Regions from separate parts of the Variovorax stachyos genome, predicted to be linked through region 2. Evidence: riboswitches for the same ligand, from Rfam matches in the RefSeq annotation. Region 2 holds a riboswitch; the other holds the start of a gene.
What was found. A riboswitch is a leader RNA that binds a small molecule or an ion and turns the genes downstream of it on or off. The one in region 2 is predicted to bind thiamine pyrophosphate.
Positions count from the first base shown of each region.

Region 1 (8,883 bases), on a different contig from region 2:
AAAAAGGCCCCGCTACCAGTTTGATAGCAGGGCCTTCATTGCCTATGCGGCCTTGTAGGTGGCTCCTCGACCTGGGCTCGAACCAGGGACCTACGGATTAACAGTCCGGCGCTCTACCGACTGAGCTATCGAGGAACAAGCCTCAAATTATAGCGTGACTTTTGGGGCCTCCCGGCCGAGCTGCATCGCCTTGCGCGCAAGCGCCAAAAATTCACCCGGCCATGGCCTTCATCAGGCTGGCCGCAGCAGCCTCGGGATCGGGCTCGGCCACCAGCGCCCGCACGACAGCCACCGAACCCACGCCCGTGGCCAGCACCTCGGGCAGGCGCTGCGCATCGACGCCGCCAATGCCCACTTGCGGGTAGCCGCGCATCAGGCGCGCGTAGGCGGCCAGCCGGGCCACGCCCTGCGGCGCCGTGGCCATCTGCTTCAGCGTGGTCGGATACACCGCGCCCATGGCAACGTAGCTCGGGCTCACCGCGTCGGCGCGCACCATCTCGGCATAACCGTGGGTGCTGACGCCCAGGCGAATGCCTGAGGCGCGGATTGCCTGCAGTTCCTGCGGGCCCAACGCATCCAGGTCTTCCTGGCCCAAGTGCAGCCCGTAGGCCTCGGCCTCGATCGCGGCCTGCCAGTGGTCGTTGATGAAGAGCAGGGCGCGGGTGCCGCGCACCGCCTCCACGGCCGCCTGCACTTCGCGCTTGATGGCGTCCGCGTCGCCGGACTTGAAGCGCAATTGCACGGTCGGTACGCCTGCGCGTGCCATGCGGCCGACCCAGGCGGCATCGGGCAGCACCGCGTAGAGGCCGAGCCGCTCGGGGCAGGGCGGAAAGGCATCGTCGCGCGCCGACGGCGGGAAGGGCCGCATGCCGAAATCGGCCGGATGTTCGGGCCAGGCGCCGGCATCGAAAGCGCCGGTGCGCCGGGTCTGCGCCTGCCAGGCGCCGGCCAGGCATTCGGCATCGACCTCGATGAAGCCCAAGGCCGCCGAGGCGATCTTGGCGCCGCGGTACACCGCATCGTCGGAAGAGAAGGAGGCTGGGCGATCGCTCGTCTCGCCGAAGCGAGCCGCATGCACCGCGACGATGGCGCGGGCGATATCGTTCTGGTCGTTCATGGCATTCATCGCAGTCATTGAGAGTTGGCGTGATGCCAGAAGGGCGTGCCCAGCACCGGCGTGCTGGGCTGTGCCGAATCCTGCGCGGCCATGGCGCCGGCCCGGTGTGCACTGCGGCCTGCCTGCACCGCGTCGGCAAAGGCGCCGGCCATCGCGACCGGGTCCTGCGCCAGCGCGACGGCGGTGTTGAGCAGCACGCCGTCGTAGCCCCACTCCATCACCTGGCAGGCATGAGAGGGCAGGCCCAGGCCGGCATCGACCAGCAGCGGCACCGCAAGGCGCTCGCGCAGCACCTGCAACGCATAGGGGTTGACGGGCCCGCGGCCGGTGCCGATGGGCGCGGCCCAGGGCATCACGGCCTGGCAGCCCACATCGACCAGGCGCTGGCACAGCACCAGGTCCTCGGTGCAGTAGGGCAGCACATGGAAGCCGTCGCGCACCAGCCGCGAGGCGGCGTCGACCAGGTTGAGGGTGTCGGGCTGCAGCGTGTAGTCGTCGCCGATCAGCTCGAGCTTGATCCACGGCGTATCGAACAGCTCGCGTGCCATCTGCGCGGTGGCGATGGCCTCCTCCACGCTGTGGCAGCCGGCGGTGTTGGGCAGCACCGGGACGTCCAGGCGCCGCAGCAGCTCCCAGAAGCCGTTGCCATCGCTGCCATTGCCGGGTGTTGCGGTCTGGCGGCGCAGCGAGGCAGTCAGCATCGCCGGCCGGGCGCGCCGCACGGCTGCTTCGAGCACGTCGGGGGAGGGGTAGCGCGCGGTGCCGAGCAGCATGCGGCTCTGGAAAGCCTGGCCATAGAGCACCAGGGGATCGTCGGCGTTCGTGTTCATGATGCGTGAGGTCTCCGGTTCAGCCGCCCGTCACGGGGCGGATCACTTCGATGCGGTCGTCGGGATGCAGGGCGTGCGATGCGTAGTTCGAGCGCGGCACGAACTGGCGATTCACCGCGGCGGCGAAGGGGGGTTTTGCTTCGATCAGGGCGATGGCGTCGGCCAGGGTGGCGCCTTCGGGCAAGGTCTTCGGACTGTCGTTGATCAGGATGTTCATGGTGCGATGGACTCCAGGCCGGGCGCCAGCGCGAAGCGTTCGGCCAAGGCCGAGCCTTCCTCGCGCAACAGCTCCAGCGCAACGTCGAGCATGGCCGGCGCGATCATGAAGCCGTGACGGTAGAGGCCGTTGATCTGCATCACGCGTGCGCGCGGCTGGCGGAAGGCCGGCAGGTTGTCGGGCAGCGTCGGGCGGCACTGGGTCGCGATCTCGAGAATGCGCGCCTCGGCAAAGCCGCTGTGCACCGCATAGGCCGCGCTCAGCAGCTCCAGCGTCGAGCGCACGCTGGCCGGCGACATGTCCTCGGACTCGATCTCGGTGGCGCCGATGACGAACACCCGGTTCGGCTTGGGCGCAATGTAGAGCGGGTAGCGCGGATGCACCAGGCGCGTGGGCCGCGTCAGCGCGACCTCGGGCGCATGCACGCGGATCACCTCGCCGCGCACGCCGCGCAGCGCGCTCCATTGCGGCCGGGCGCCGAGTCCGCGGCAGTCGATGACGCGCTCGCCCTCGCCGGGCCGGAAATCATCCAGGCTGCGCGGCGCGTGCCAGTGCAGCTGCACATTCGGCAGGGCCTCCAGCGTGGCGAGCAGGGCCGCCAGCAGCTCGCGGTTGTCGAGCTGGCCTTCTTCCGGCAGCAGCAGGCCTTGCACGAAGCGGCTGCCCAGCGCGGGCTCCAGCGCGGCGATGCCGGGCGCATCCAGCGTGCGCATCGCCGGCAATTCGGGCACCTGCTCGACGGTGCGCGCCAGCACGCGCGCCAGCCGCGCAGCCTCGGCCGCATCCTGCCGGTGCCACAGCACGAGGGTGCCTTCTCGCTGGAAGAACACCGGCTGCGCCAGCTCGCCCAGCAGTTCCGGCCAGCGCGCCAGCGCGTAGCGGCCCATGCGCACCACCGAAGGCGGCGCCACGGCCGATTCGGCCAGCGGCGCCAGCATGGCGGCGGCGACCCGCGCCGCCGCGCCATCGGCCTGCGGCCCGCCGGCATCGAAGAGCTCGACGCGGCAGCCCGCGCGCGCCAGCGCCACCGCCAACAGCCGGCCCATGAGCCCGGCGCCGAGGATCGCGGCCGAGGCGAATGGAAGAGCCTCGCGCGTCGTCATCGACATGGCCTCCGGCGGGTCCCGCGATGGCGTGGACCATAATTTTCGGCATGACCCAAGCAACTTCCCGTTATGCCCGCGTGCTGTCCATCGCCGGTTCCGATAGCGGCGGCGGCGCCGGCATCCAGGCCGACATCAAGACCTTCTCGGCCCTGGGCTGCTACGGCATGACGGCGATCACCGCGCTGACCGCGCAGAACACGCTGGGCGTCTCCGGCATCCACGGCGTGCCACCGGAATTCCTCAAGGCGCAGATCCAGGCGGTAGTGGAGGACATCGGTGTCGACGCCGTCAAGCTCGGCATGCTGCATGCGCCCGAGGTGGTGGAGGTGGTGGCCTGGGCCATCGACCACTACAAGCTCGACAAGGTGGTGCTCGACCCGGTGATGGTCGCCACCAGCGGCGACCGGCTGATCGCGGCCGAGACGGTGCAGGTGCTGGTGCGCGAGCTGTTCCCGCGCGCGACCGTGGTCACGCCCAACCTGGACGAGGCGGCGCTGCTGATCGGCCATGCCATCCCGGGCGTGGACGCGCTCGACGATGCGGCGAGCGAGCTGCTCGCGCTCGGCGCGCGCGCCGTGCTGCTCAAGGGGGGGCACCTGCCGGGGAACGATGTGGTGGACCTGCTGGCCGAAGCCACTGGCGAGCGGCTGCGCCTTGCATCCGAGCGCATCGCGAGCCGCAACCTGCACGGCACGGGCTGCACCCTGTCGTCGGCCATCGCCGCGCACCTGGCGCTGGGCTACGCGCTGCCGGAGGCGGTCGAACGCGCGCGCGGCTACGTCGTGGCCGCGATGGCGGCCGGTGCGGACGTGAAGATCGGCGCGGGCCATGGACCCCTCAACCACGGTTTTGCGCCAGTGCCGACGGTCCGCCTGCCGCTGCCTGGCGCGTGAACCAGGCCAGCGCGAAGGTGAAGGCCAGCGTGGGCAGGGCCGAGCCGAGCTGGGGCGCCCACTTGGCACAGCCGTGGTAGACCGCGATGCCGGCGATCCAGATCAGCGCGGCGCCCAGGTCGACGCGGCGCGTGCCCGAGGTGGCGGGCGCCTCGCCGGTCCCCAGCCGGCCGAGGATCACGCCGTAGAGCGGCACGAAGACCGAGCTCAGCAGCAGCAGGAACGGCTCCAGCGTGTGCATCGGCAGCACCAGCGCGAAGCCGATGCACACCACGGCCAGCGCCAGGCCCCAGCGCTTCACGCTCCAGCGCGGCTTCAGGCTGTGGGCCGAGACCGAGCCCGAATAGACGTCGCCGTAGGCGTTGTCCAGCTCGTCGATCAGGATCAGGCCCAGCGCCACCAGCCCGCCCTGAGCCAGCAGGAGGGCCGTTACCAGGTTGCTGCCCGGCTCGGCCGTGCTCGCCACCATCACGCCCAGGCCATAGCACCAGATGTTGGCGAGCGCGTAGCCGACCCAGGTGCCGGCGAAGGCGCCGCCCAGCCCGCCCGTGCTGCGCCTGCCGTGGCGCGCGTAGTCGGCCACCAGCGGCAGCCAGGACACGGGCATCGCAATCACCAGGTCGAGTGCGCTGAACAGGCCCATGCTGCCATTGCCCGGGCGCGCCCAGAAGGCCTCCAGCCCCTTCGCCTGCAGCTGTGCCGCGAACTGCCAGCTCAGCCACAGCAGCGACAGCAGCACCAGCGGCAACCCGAAGCGGCTGACGAAGCGCCGCACCAGCTTGACCATGGATCCGGCCAGCAGCGCGAGCAGCACTGCGCCCCACAGCAGCGTGGTCAGCAGGCTGCCGAGGCTGCCCTCGAGCGACCAGCCGAAGGCCTGCTTGCCGATGGCCTGCGTGCCCTCGCGCATGATCACGAGCTCGAAGGTGGTCCAGCCGATCAGCTGCACGATGTTGAGCACCACCGGCAGCCGCGCGAAGGCGCTGCCGTAGGTCGCATGCATGAGCCCGGCGCTGGCCAGGCCGCTTTCGCAGCCCAGGCGTGCGGTCCAGGCCAGCAGGCCGGCCCCGATGCACGAGCCCAGCACGATCGCGAGCACGGCGTCGCGCGTGCCGACCGCCGGCACCAGGTAGGCGCCGATCTGCATCACCAGCAGGCCCACGCCGAGGCTGAACCACAGCGACAGGTGGTCGTGCCAGCGGAACACGCGGCTGCTCGCGGCGAGCGGCGTCAGTGCTTCATTGCTTTCGGCGGAAGTGATTGCCATCCATTTGCTCCATTGCAAAGTGTTTGGCAGGTGGGCGAGGCCACGGCGGCGGGACCACCGCGCGAGAGGAGACAAAGACGCGGCGGCCGCCGGACCAGCTTCCCTGCGCGAGGATTACCTCAGTCAGGTTCAAAGGGACTCTCTCAGCCGGCCTGCGATCCTTTGGGCCGCGGGCCGGCACCCCTAGCGTTGCTTCAGTCGGTCTGGCGAAGCGAGGGCCATTGTAGGCCGGTCGCCGGAGACCGGATCAGAACTTGTCGAGCACCGCGCCAGAGCTCGCGCTCGAGGCGTTGAAGGCGAACTTCGCCTGCACGCCGCGGGTGTAGCGCGGCGCCGGCGGCTTCCAGCCCGCGCGGCGCTTGGCGATCTCGGCCTCGGGCACATTGAGCTCGAGCTTCAGCTCGTGCGCGTCGATGGTGATGGAGTCGCCTTCGTTGACGAAGGCGATGGTCCCGCCGGCCGCCGCCTCGGGCGCCACGTGGCCGACCACCATGCCCCAGGTGCCGCCCGAGAAGCGGCCGTCGGTGATCAAGCCCACGCTCTCGCCCAGGCCGGCGCCGATCAGCGCGCCCGTCGGCGCGAGCATCTCCGGCATGCCGGGGCCGCCCTTGGGGCCGAGGTAGCGCAGCACCATCACGTCGCCGGCCACGATCTTGCCGTCGAGGATGGCCTGCAGCGCAGACTGCTCGTCGTCGAAGACGCGCGCCGGGCCGGTGATGACCGGGTTCTTCAGGCCGGTGATCTTGGCCACCGCGCCCTCGGGCGACAGGTTGCCCTTGAGGATGGCGAGGTGACCCTCGGCGTACATCGGGTTCGAGATGGGGCGGATCACGTCCTGGTCGGCGCGCGGCTGGTCGGGCACGTCCTTCAGCACTTCGGCAATGGTCTGGCCGGTGATGGTGATGCAGTCGCCGTGCAGCAGGCCGGCGCTCAGCAGGATCTTCATGACCTGCGGGATGCCGCCGGCCCGGTGCAGGTCGACGGCCAGGTACTTGCCGCTGGGCTTCAGGTCGCAGAGCACCGGCACCTTCTTGCGCATGCGCTCGAAGTCGTCGATGGACCACTCCACGCCGGCCGCGTGTGCGATGGCCAGGAAGTGCAGCACCGCGTTGGTCGAGCCGCCGGTCGCCATGATCACCGCCACCGCGTTCTCGATTGCCTTCTTCGTGACGATGTCGCGCGGCTTGATGTCCTTCTTGATCGCCTCGATCAGCACCTTGGCCGACTCCTTGGCCGACTCGGCCTTCTCGTCGTGCGGGTTGGCCATGGTGGAGGAGTAGGGCAGCGAGATGCCGAGCGCTTCGAAGGCCGAGCTCATGGTGTTGGCGGTGTACATGCCGCCACAGGAGCCCGTGCCCGGAATGGCGCGCTTCTCGATTTCCTTCAGGTCCTCGTCGCTCAGGTTGCCGGCGGCGTTCTGGCCCACCGCCTCGAACACGCTCACGATGTTCAGGTCCTGGCCCTTGTACCTGCCGGGCAGGATGGTGCCGCCGTAGACGTAGATGGCCGGCACGTTGGCGCGCAGCATGCCCATCAGGCCGCCGGGCATGTTCTTGTCACAGCCGCCGACCACCAGCACACCGTCCATCCACTGGCCGCCGACGCAGGTCTCGATGCAGTCGGAGATCACCTCGCGGCTCACCAGCGAGTACTTCATGCCCTCGGTGCCCATGGCCATGCCGTCGGAGATGGTGGGCGTGCCGAACACTTGCGCATTGCCGCCGGCTTCCTCGATGCCGGCGATGGCGGCATCGGCCAGCTTCTGCAGGCCCGAGTTGCAGGGCGTGATGGTGCTGTGGCCGTTGGCCACGCCGACCATCGGCTTCTTGAAGTCGCCTTCCTCGTAGCCCATCGCGTAGAACATGGAGCGGTTGGGCGCGCGCGACTTGCCTTCGACGATGTTGGCGCTGCGGCGGTTGATCTGGATAGTCTTGGTGTCCATCGTGTCTCTGCTCGTGGGAATCGGGGAATGCAAGTATCGGACGATTGACTGATTGCTTCCAATCCGATTTTCAAGGGCGATTGATATGCTCGGTGTATGAGAGAAGCCTCCATCGAGCTGCGCGCCTGGCGCCAGTTCCTCGCCGTCGCCGAGGAACTGCACTTCGGGCGCGCGGCGCAGCGCTTGCACATGACGCAGCCGCCGGTCACGCAGGCCATCGCCCAGTTGGAAAAGGCGCTCGGTGTCGTGCTCTTCGACCGCACGCGCCGCCGCGTCGCCCTCACGCCGGCCGGCGAGGCGCTGCTGCCGGAGGTGCGCGAGCTGCTGGCGCGCGCGCAGGCGCTTCCCGGTCGCGCCCGCGCGGCCGCCGCCGGCGAGCTGGGGCGCGTGCGGCTGGCCTTCGTCTCGACCATCGGCTTCGAGCGCCTGCCGGCCTGGGTGCGCGAGTTCCGCCTGCAGTGCCCGGAGGTCGCGCTGGAGCTGGTCGAGGCCACCGGCGATGTGCAGCTCGAGGCCTTCGCGCGCGGCGAGATCGATGCCGGCCTGATGCTGCATTCACCCGGCTTTGCGCCGCCGGGGCTGGAGCGCTTGCCGGTGTCGGAGGAGCCGCTGGTGCTGGCGCTGCCGGCGCGGCATCCGCTCGCGCGCCGCCCGAAGCTGCCGCTGGCGGAGGCGCTGGCCGAGCCGCTGGTGATCTTCCCGCGCCGCATCGTGCCCTCGCTGCACGACGCGATCTTCGGGCTCTATCACGCGGCCGGTCGTGTGCCGCAGGTGGCGCAGGAGGCGATCCAGATGCAGACCATCGTCAACCTAGTGTGGGGCGGCCTGGGCCTGGCGTGGGTGCCCGAGAGCGTCACGCAGTTCCGGCGTGCCGGCGTGGTCTACCGCGCTGCCGCCGAGTTCGCACCGGCCGCACGGCGCCGGGCGCCCGTGCTGCCGGCCGGCGAGACCAGCCTGGTCTGGCCCGCCGCCGGCGCCAACCCGGCGCTCGCGCGCTTCGTGCAGTTCATCGCCGCGAACGGTTCGCCATGACAATGACCCCACGGATACGGCCGCCGCTGCCGCAGGCGCGCAAAAACCGCGCGGCACAATAGCCCGATGCTGATGTACCCCCAGATCAACCCCGTGGCCTTGCAGCTCGGGCCGATCGCGATCCACTGGTATGGCCTGACCTACCTGGCCGCCTTCGCGCTCTTCTACTTTCTCGGCACGCGCCGGCTGCGGCACGAGCCCTTCCGCTCCATCACCGGGCCCGGCGCCTGGACGCGCAAGGACCTGGAAGACATTCTTTTCCTCGGCGTGATGGGCGTGATCGTCGGTGGGCGGCTGGGCTACTGCCTGTTCTACAAGCCCGGCTACTACCTCACGCATCCGCTGGAGATCTTCTTCGTCTGGCAGGGCGGCATGAGCTTCCACGGCGGGCTGATCGGCGTGATCGCAGCGATGGGCTGGTTCGCGCGCTCGCGTTCGCGGCCTTTCTGGCAGGTGATGGATTTCGTCGCGCCCTGCGT
Region 1 covers NZ_JBLFFN010000002.1:78,219-87,101, forward strand. The annotation lists tRNA gene ACMGEZ_RS03600 (tRNA-Asn) at 60-135, opposite strand; gene ACMGEZ_RS03605 (thiamine phosphate synthase) at 212-1,126, opposite strand; gene ACMGEZ_RS03610 (thiazole synthase) at 1,132-1,947, opposite strand; gene thiS (sulfur carrier protein ThiS) at 1,967-2,164, opposite strand; gene ACMGEZ_RS03620 (FAD-dependent oxidoreductase) at 2,161-3,267, opposite strand; gene thiD (bifunctional hydroxymethylpyrimidine kinase/phosphomethylpyrimidine kinase) at 3,318-4,163, shown strand; gene ACMGEZ_RS03630 (purine-cytosine permease family protein) at 4,108-5,430, opposite strand; TPP riboswitch at 5,514-5,625, opposite strand; gene ilvD (dihydroxy-acid dehydratase) at 5,678-7,372, opposite strand; gene ACMGEZ_RS03640 (LysR family transcriptional regulator) at 7,469-8,404, shown strand; gene lgt (prolipoprotein diacylglyceryl transferase) at 8,471-8,883, shown strand, end outside.
Region 1: another riboswitch for thiamine pyrophosphate. It lies ahead of ACMGEZ_RS03630 (purine-cytosine permease family protein); the one in region 2 lies ahead of thiC (phosphomethylpyrimidine synthase ThiC).

Region 2 (8,883 bases):
TCACGCGACCTGATCCAGGAAGAGGCGAAGGCCAGCGACTACGTGCTGTCCTTCGAGCCCACCGGCGCCGAATCCGAGAAGCTGTCGCTCGGCACCTCGGGCATCGCCTATGTGCAGGTCAACATCAAGGGGAAGGCCTCGCACGCGGGCGCCGCGCCCGAGCTCGGCGTCAACGCCCTGGTCGAAGCCTCCGACCTGGTGCTGCGCACCATGGACCTCGACGACAAGTCGAAGAACCTTCGGTTCAACTGGACCATCGCCAAGGCCGGCGCGGTCTCCAACATCATCCCCGACAGCGCCAGTCTCAATGCCGACGTGCGCTACGCGCGCAACGAGGACCTGGAGGCCGCGATGAAGACGCTGGAAGAGCGCGCCCAGAAGAAGAAGCTCAAGGACGCCGAGGTCAAGGTGCTGGTCACCCGCGGCCGCCCGGCCTTCAATGCGGGCGAGGGCGGCAGGAAACTGGTCGACAAGGCGGTGGCCTACTACAAGGAGGCCGGCGGCACGCTGGGCATCGAGGAGCGCACCGGCGGCGGCACCGATGCGGCCTACGCCGCACTCTCGGGCAAGCCGGTGATCGAGAGCCTGGGCCTGCCCGGCTTCGGTTATCACAGCGACTCGGCCGAGTACGTGATGATCGACGCCATCCCACGCCGCCTGTACATGGCCAGCAGGCTGATCATGGATCTCGGCGCCTCCAGGTAAGCGCCGGCAAGGAGCCCCGCATGCTGCTGACCCCCGACCACGAAGCGATCCGCGACGCCGTGCGCGCCTTCGCGCAGGCCGAGCTCTGGCCCAACGCGCCGCGCTGGGACCGCGAGCACCTCTTCCCGAAAGAAGCCCACGCAGGCCTGGCGGCGCTGGGCGCCTACGGCATCTGCGTGCCCGAGGAGGACGGCGGCGCCGGCCTCGACTACCTGACGCTGGCCCTCGTGCTCGAAGAGATCGCGGCCGGCGACGGCGGCACCAGCACTGCGATCAGCGTCACCAACTGCCCGGTCAACGCCATCCTCATGCGCTACGGCAATGCGGCGCAGAAAAAGAAGTGGCTGCAGCCGCTCGCGCAGGGACAGATGCTGGGTGCCTTCTGCCTGACCGAGCCGCAGGCCGGCAGCGACGCCTCTTCGCTGCGCACCACCGCGCGCAAGGATGCGGACGGCTGGGTGATCGACGGCGTCAAGCAGTTCATCACCAGCGGCAAGAACGGCCAGGTCGCGATCGTGATCGCCGTCACCGACAAGGGCGCGGGCAAGCGCGGCATGAGCGCCTTCATCGTGCCTACCGACGCGCCCGGCTACACGGTGGCCCGGCTCGAAGACAAGCTCGGCCAGCATTCGAGCGACACCGCGCAGATCAACTTCGACGCCTGCCGCATCCCGGCCGAGAACCTGATCGGCCAGGAAGGCGAGGGCTACAAGATCGCGCTCGGCGCGCTGGAGGGCGGCCGCATCGGCATCGCCGCGCAGAGCGTGGGCATGGCGCGCAGCGCCTTCGAGGTGGCGCTGGCCTACGCCAAGGAGCGGCAGGCCTTCGGCGGCTCGATCTTCGAGCAGCAGGCGGTGGGCTTCAGGCTCGCTGAATGCGCGACCCAGCTCGAGGCGGCGCGCCAGCTGATCTGGCATGCGGCCAGCCTGCGCGATGCGGGCCTGCCCTGCCTGAAGGAGGCCGCGATGGCCAAGCTGTTCGCCAGCGAGATGGCCGAGCGCGTCTGCAGCGCGGCCATCCAGACGCTGGGCGGCTACGGCTACGTCAACGACTTTCCGCTGGAGCGGATCTACCGCGACGTGCGCGTGTGCCAGATCTACGAAGGCACGTCGGACATCCAGAAGCTGCTGATCCATCGAGCGCTGGCCTGAAGCGCTGTCGCGGCGTCATCGATACGGATGACAGACAGGCACGGCGCGGCGGCGCACCATCGAGTCTTCGTTTCACGGAGGCGTCTGTCATGTCCCTCGACCGTCGCGCATCGTCCGTCCGCACCGCCACGCTCGCGCTGTGCGCCGCTGCCCTCGCTTCATCCGCGGGTGCGCAAGGTGCGCCGCTGGACCTCGCCATGCTGACCGCCAGCGAAGCTGCGCAGCGCCTGTGCGCCGGCTCGCTGACCAGCGAGCAACTGGTGACGGCCTATCTCGCACAGGCCAAGGCCAAGCCGCAACTCAATGCCTTCATCACGCTGGACGAGGCAGGGGCCCTCAAGGCCGCGAGGGCTGCGGATGCGACGCGCCGCCGCGGCGGCCCCTGCAAGCCGATGGATGGCCTGCCGGTGGCGATCAAGGACAACATCCAGGTCCAAGGCCTGCCGGCCAGCGCCGGCACGCCCGCGCTCAAGGGCTTCATCGCCAGCGCCGATGCGCCGGTGGTAGCGAAGCTGCGCGCCGCCGGTGCCGTGGTGCTGGGCAAGACCCACATGCATGAGCTGGCCTTCGGCGTGAGCGGCTACAACCCGGCCTTCCAGACCGGGCCCGAGGTAGGCGTGCGCAATGCCTACGATACGACGCGCATCGCCGGCGGTTCCTCCTCGGGCAACGGCGCAGCGCTGGGCGCGCGCATGGCGCCCGCCGCGCTGGGTACCGATACCGGCGGCTCGGTGCGCATCCCCTGCGCCTTCAACGGCTGCGCCGCGCTGCGCCCCACCATGGGCCGCTACTCGCAGCAGGGCATCGTGCCGATCTCTCATACGCGCGACACGGCCGGGCCGATGGCGCTCTCGGTGGCCGACCTGGCGCTGCTCGACCGCGTCATCACCGGCGGCACGCCGGTGGTGCCTGCGGACCTCAAGCGCGTGCGGCTGGGCGTCGCGAAGGCGTTCTATGCCAACCTCGACGAAGACACCCGCAGTGCCACCGATGCGGCCCTGGCCAAGCTGCGCGGCGCGGGCGTCACGCTCGTCGATGTCGAGATGCCCAGGCTGGCCGAGCTCAACAGCGCCGTCAGCTTTCCTGTCGCGCTGTACGAGATCCATGACGACCTGGCGAGCTACCTCGCGAAGTACCGTGCCGGCGTCGACATCGGCCAGGTGGCCGCGGGCATTGCCAGCCCCGACGTCAAGAGCACCTTCGAAGGCCTGGTGCTGCCGCGCAAGCTGCCGGCGGCGCAGGGCGTGGTCGATGCCAAGCCCGCCTACGACAACGCGATGCGCAAGGCACGTCCGGCCCTGCAGAAGCTCTACCGCGACACGTTCACGAAACACCGGCTCGACGCGCTGGTCTTCCCCACCGTGCCGCGCGTGGCGCTGGCCGCCACGCCCGAGTCCAGCAGCGTGGAGAACTTCGGCCTCCTCATCCAGAACACCGACCCCGGCAGCAACGCCGGCATCCCGGGCCTGCAGCTGCCCGCCGGGCTTGGGGCATCGAGCGGCTTGCCCGTGGGGCTGGAACTCGATGGGCCGGCGGGCAGCGACCGCCGGCTGCTGGCGGTGGGGCTCGCAGTCGAGGGGGCCCTGGGGCGTTTGCCTCCGCCGAAGTAGTCGGCACGGCGCCGCCGGAGCGCCGAAGAAAAAGTGTTGATCGTTGCAGGACCTGCTGCCGCGCTGCTGGCGTGCGGCCCGGAAGGCTCAGCGCCCCGGCACCCACGCCGCCAGCGCGGAGCGTCGCTCGATGCCAAGCTTGCCGAAGATGCGCCGCAGATAGGTGCGCACGGTCGGCACGCCGACACCCGCACGCCGCGCGATCTCCTTGTCGGTCAGGCCTTCGCACACCGCTCGTGCGACCTGTTGCTCGCGCGCACTCAGGCTGGACCAGGCAGCCTCGCGCGCGGCGGCCGGCGAGGCCTTTCGCTGCGCGCGCTGCAAGGCGCCGATGAAGGCCGGTTCGACCAGATCCAGCAGCGCGGTCTCGTGCGTGCCGAAGTCCCCGCGGCCGCGGCGCCGCCAGATCCGCAGGTCGCCTAGCGCGTGCTCGCCCTCGAATGCATGCAGGTTCATGCCCCAGTGAAGGCCGTCGCGCGACAGGAAGTCGTTGAAGAAGGCGCTGCGCATCAGCGTGCGCTGCGGCATCACTTCGGTCACGCGGGTGGCGCGGCGGCGCGACTGCAGCACGAAGGTGATGGGATCGTGATGCTGGTGCCACTGCGCATAGCGGTCGAGGTTGCTCGGCTCCATGTTGAGCGCAACGCGCTTCCCGAAAGTGCCGCTGTCCGCATCCCACACGAAGGAGGCGAACTGGTCCGCCCGCAGCAAGTCCAGCAGCGCCCAGCCCAGGCGCTCGCGGATCTCGCGCTCGCCCTGGTCCTCCGCAAGCAGCGCGAAGATGCCGCGCAGCGCGTGCTGTTCCGAAGCCTTCAGATACATGGCCGTTCTCCTCGTCCGTGCCGGAGCCTAGAGTGCGGGCAAGCAGCGCGCCATCGGGGCGATTCAGGGTTGCACAATGCCTGCACCCGCCACGCCCCCATGCCCAGACCCGAGCCCGATCCCTGCCCTTGTGGCCGCCGCGACCGCCGCGGCGCCGTCCTGCCCTACGCTCAATGCTGCGGCCGCTACGTCGACGACTTCGCGCAAACGCCGGCGCCCGACGCCGAATCCCTGATGCGCTCGCGCTACACCGCCTTCGTGCGGGAACGGGCCGACTACCTGCTGGCGACCTGGCATCCCTCGCACCGTCCGGATCGCCTCGACTTCGAGCCCGGCGTCAAATGGCTGGGCCTGGAGGTGCGTGCCCATGTCGCGACAGATGCCAGCCATGCCGAGGTCGAGTTCGTGGCGCGCCAGCGCGATCGATCGGGCGCGGCCACCCGGCTGGCGGAGCGCAGCCGCTTCGTGCGCGAGAAAGGCGAGGGCGATCTCCTCCGTTGGTACTACATCGACGGGGTGATGCGCTGAATCGTTCCTGCGCTTGAAATACCAAGGCTGTGTGGCGCAGCCTGCATTGCTCGCTACGGATTTGATAGCAAGGCCGCGCATTGTGCGCGATTCGGCGACAGTCCGATTCCTTTTGGCTACTTTATCTGGCGCGCTCCGGCCCCCACACTCCCCTCAGGCTCAGACAGCACACCACCCAGTACCCAGCACGCACCGCACCCCGAGGACCCCATGGCGACCAAGTACAGCACGATCATCCCGACCGCATCCCGCTGGATCGGCGCGGTGCTGGCTGCTCCGATCGCCGCTGCCGCCCTCTGGCTCGCCGCCCCGGCCGCACATGCGGACCAGGCCGCGGTCACCCCCTTCTCCGCCGCAAGCGGTGCCCAGGCGCCCCAGCCCTGGCGCTTCACCAGCCTGCCCAACAAGGCGCCGACCCGCTTCGAAGTGGTCCAGGAGGGCGCGCAGAAGGTGCTCAAGGTCGAGGCCGACCAGTCCTACGGCAACCTCGTGCATGCCACTCGCGTGCCGCTCAATCCCTCCACCACGCTGGCCTGGCGCTGGCGCGTCGACACCTTCGTGGACGACGCCAACCTGCGCACCCGCGCCGGCGACGACGGCGCCGCCAAGCTCTGCGTCTTCTTCGATTTCCCGGCCGATCGCCTGTCCTTCGGCGAGCGCACGCGGCTGGCGCTGGCGCGCCGCACCACCGGCGAAGAGGTGCCCAGCGAGGCGCTGTGCTACGTGTGGGACAAGAAAGAAGCCAAGGGCACCGCGCTGGTCAACGCCTTTACCCAGCGCATGCGCATGGTGGTGCTGGAGTCAGGTGCCGCGGCCAACCCGGCGGCCTACGTGAGCGAGCGCCGCAACCTGCTGGCCGACTACAAGCGCGCCTTCGGCGACGAGGCCGGCGACACCCTGCCCGACGTGGTCGCGGTCGCGGTCTCGGCCGACGCGGACAACACCCGAGGCCACGGCCTGGCCTATTTCTCGGACATCGACCTGCGCGGCATTCCAGCGACCCGCAGTGCCGGGGTCCAACTCCCGCCGGCGCGCGCCGGCACGGCGGAATAGCGATGAACGATCTCATCGCTCTTCTCTCCGCGCAGGGCGCTGCCGTGGTCTTCCTTGCCACGCTGGCGACCCGCCTGGGCGCGCCGGTTCCGGCCGCGCCTTTTCTCGTCGTGGCCGGCGGGCTCGCCGTCGCCGGGCAGCTGTCCTTCATTGCCGTGATGCTTGCCGCCGTGCTGGGCAACATCCTCGGCGACGGCGCCTGGTTCCTGGCCGGGCGCCGCTGGGGCTACCGCGTGATGCGCTTCCTGTGCCGCGTCTCGCTGTCGGCCGACAACTGCGTGCGGCGCAGCGAGTCCATTCTCGGCCGCTGGGGCGGCCTGTCGCTGATCGCGGCCAAGTTCGTGCCGGGCGTGTCGGTGGTGGCGCCGCCGATGGCCGGGGCCCTGGGCATGTCGAACGCGCGCTTCATGGCCTACGAGACGCTCGCGGCGGTGATCTGGTCGTTGGGCTTCCTGGCACTCGGCGGGCTGTTCCATGCCGCGATCCAGGACGTGCTGGCGGTGATGTCCAATGTCGGCCTCACGGCGACACTGGTGGGCACGCTGCTGCTGGCCATCTTCGTTGCCTGGCGTTATCGCGAGCGCCGTATCGCGCGGCAGGCCGAGGACATTGCGCACATCGAGGTCAGCGCGCTGCGCGAGGCCCTCGCCGCGGGCGCGCGCCTCATGGTGGTCGACCTGCGTTCACCCGACTCGCGCAGGATCGACGACCGGGCCGTGCCCGGCGCCGTCGGCATCACGTACCGCGAGCTGACCGACCGCCTCGCCGAACTCCAGGCGGCGCGCGAGGTGGTGGTGTTCTGCGACTGCCCGAACGACGAGACCGCCATCGCCGCGGCGCGGCTCCTGGCGAGGGCCGGCCTGCCGCGCGTGCGCGTGCTCGCCGGCGGCATCGCGGCCTGGGCCGCCGCAGAGGCGCTGGCCTCGGAGCCGGCCCCGCTCGATGTCGACGCGCGGGACGTCGCCGCACATGCCGCTTGATGATTCTGGCGCACGGGGCCTAGAATCGGCCCCGCTCCGGGGTGTACGCGCGATGCGTACTGAGATGGCCAAGCGGCCGAACCCGCGAACTTGAACTGGTTCATACCAGCGTAAGAAGAGCTGCGACTCCCCCGGCCACGGAACCCTCCCTTTCCGCCGCGCCGATCCGGAGCGATTGCGGAGCACCCATCCAACCTGAAGGAGTGCCCCGCATGAATGCCCCGGACAAGTTCGCCTCGCTGCTCACGCTCACGCGCGAGCCCTTCCCCGCCTCGACCAAGAGCGTCATCGCGAGCCCGCGCCGCCCCGATGTGCGCGTACCCGTGCGCGACGTGCTCCTGACCAACGGCGAGACGGTCTCGCTTTACGACACCTCCGGCCCCTACTCCGACCCGTCCGCCGACATCGACGTGCGCCGCGGCCTGCCCAGCGTGCGCGGCGCCTGGATCGCCGAGCGCAACGACACCGAGCCCTACATCGGGCGCATGCGCCAGATGCTCGACGACGGCGCCACCCACGCCGACCGCGATGCCCAGAAGCTCGCCGAGCTGCGTGGCGCCGCCTCGGGGCTGCAGCGCCAGCCCCGGCGCGCGCTGTCCGGCCGCAACGTGAGCCAGATGCACTACGCGCGCCGCGGCATCGTCACGCCCGAGATGGAGTACGTGGCCCTGCGCGAGAACGGCAAGCGCGAATGGATGGCCGAATACCTGGCCGATGCCGCACGCGAGAAGCGCCTAGCCGGCAACCCGATGGGCGCGCAGATCCCGAAGCTCATCACGCCCGAGTTCGTGCGCGATGAAGTGGCGCGCGGCCGGGCCATCATCCCCGCCAACATCAACCATCCCGAGGTGGAGCCGATGGCGATCGGGCGCAACTTCCTGGTCAAGATCAACGCCAACATCGGCAACTCCGCCGTTACCTCCAGCATCGAGGAGGAGGTGGAGAAACTGGTGTGGGCGATCCGCTGGGGTGCCGACAACGTGATGGACCTTTCCACCGGCCGCAACATCCACACGACCCGCGACTGGATCGTGCGCAACAGCCCGGTGCCCATCGGCACCGTGCCGATCTACCAGGCGCTCGAGAAGGTCGGCGGCGTGGCCGAGGACCTCACCTGGGAGATCTACCGCGACACGCTGATCGAGCAGGCCGAGCAGGGCGTGGACTACTTCACCATCCACGCGGGGCTGCGCCTGCCCTTCATCCACCTCACGGCCGATCGCCGCACCGGCATCGTGTCGCGCGGCGGCTCGATCATGGCCAAGTGGTGCATCTCGCACCACCGCGAGAGCTTTCTCTACACGCATTTCGAGGACATCTGCGAGATCATGAAGGCCTACGACGTGAGCTTCTCGCTCGGCGACGGCCTGCGCCCGGGCTGCGCCGCCGATGCCAACGACGAGGCCCAGTTCGCCGAGCTGCGCACGCTGGGCGAGCTCACGCAGATCGCCTGGAAGCACGACGTGCAGACCATGATCGAAGGCCCCGGCCATGTGCCCATGCACCTGATCCAGGCCAACATGGACGAGCAGCTCAAGCATTGCCACGAGGCGCCCTTCTACACGCTGGGCCCGCTGACCATCGACATCGCACCGGGCTACGACCACATCGCCAGCGCCATCGGCGCCGCCATGATCGGCTGGGCCGGAACCGCGATGCTGTGCTACGTGACGCCCAAGGAGCACCTGGGCCTGCCGGACCGCGAGGACGTGAAGCAGGGAATCATCGCGTACAAGATCGCGGCCCATGCGGCCGATGTCGCCAAGGGGCACCCGGGCGCGCGGGCGCGCGACGATGCGCTGTCCAAGGCACGCTTCGAATTCCGCTGGCAGGATCAGTTCAACCTCGGCCTGGACCCCGACACCGCGCGCGAATTCCACGACGAGACCCTGCCCAAGGATTCGAGCAAGGTGGCGCACTTCTGCTCCATGTGCGGCCCCAAGTTCTGCTCGATGAAGATCACGCAGGAGGTGCGCGAGTACGCGGCCCAGCGCGGGCTCGCCGAGGAAGAGGCGGTGGTCGACGGCATGGCGG
Region 2 covers NZ_JBLFFN010000001.1:41,989-50,871, forward strand. The annotation lists gene ACMGEZ_RS00215 (glutamate carboxypeptidase) at 1-705, shown strand, start outside; gene ACMGEZ_RS00220 (acyl-CoA dehydrogenase family protein) at 726-1,856, shown strand; gene iaaH (indoleacetamide hydrolase) at 2,054-3,466, shown strand; gene ACMGEZ_RS00230 (helix-turn-helix transcriptional regulator) at 3,554-4,288, opposite strand; gene ACMGEZ_RS00235 (YchJ family protein) at 4,388-4,816, shown strand; gene ACMGEZ_RS00240 (DUF3047 domain-containing protein) at 5,027-5,869, shown strand; gene ACMGEZ_RS00245 (rhodanese-like domain-containing protein) at 5,872-6,849, shown strand; TPP riboswitch at 6,877-6,983, shown strand; gene thiC (phosphomethylpyrimidine synthase ThiC) at 7,062-8,883, shown strand, end outside.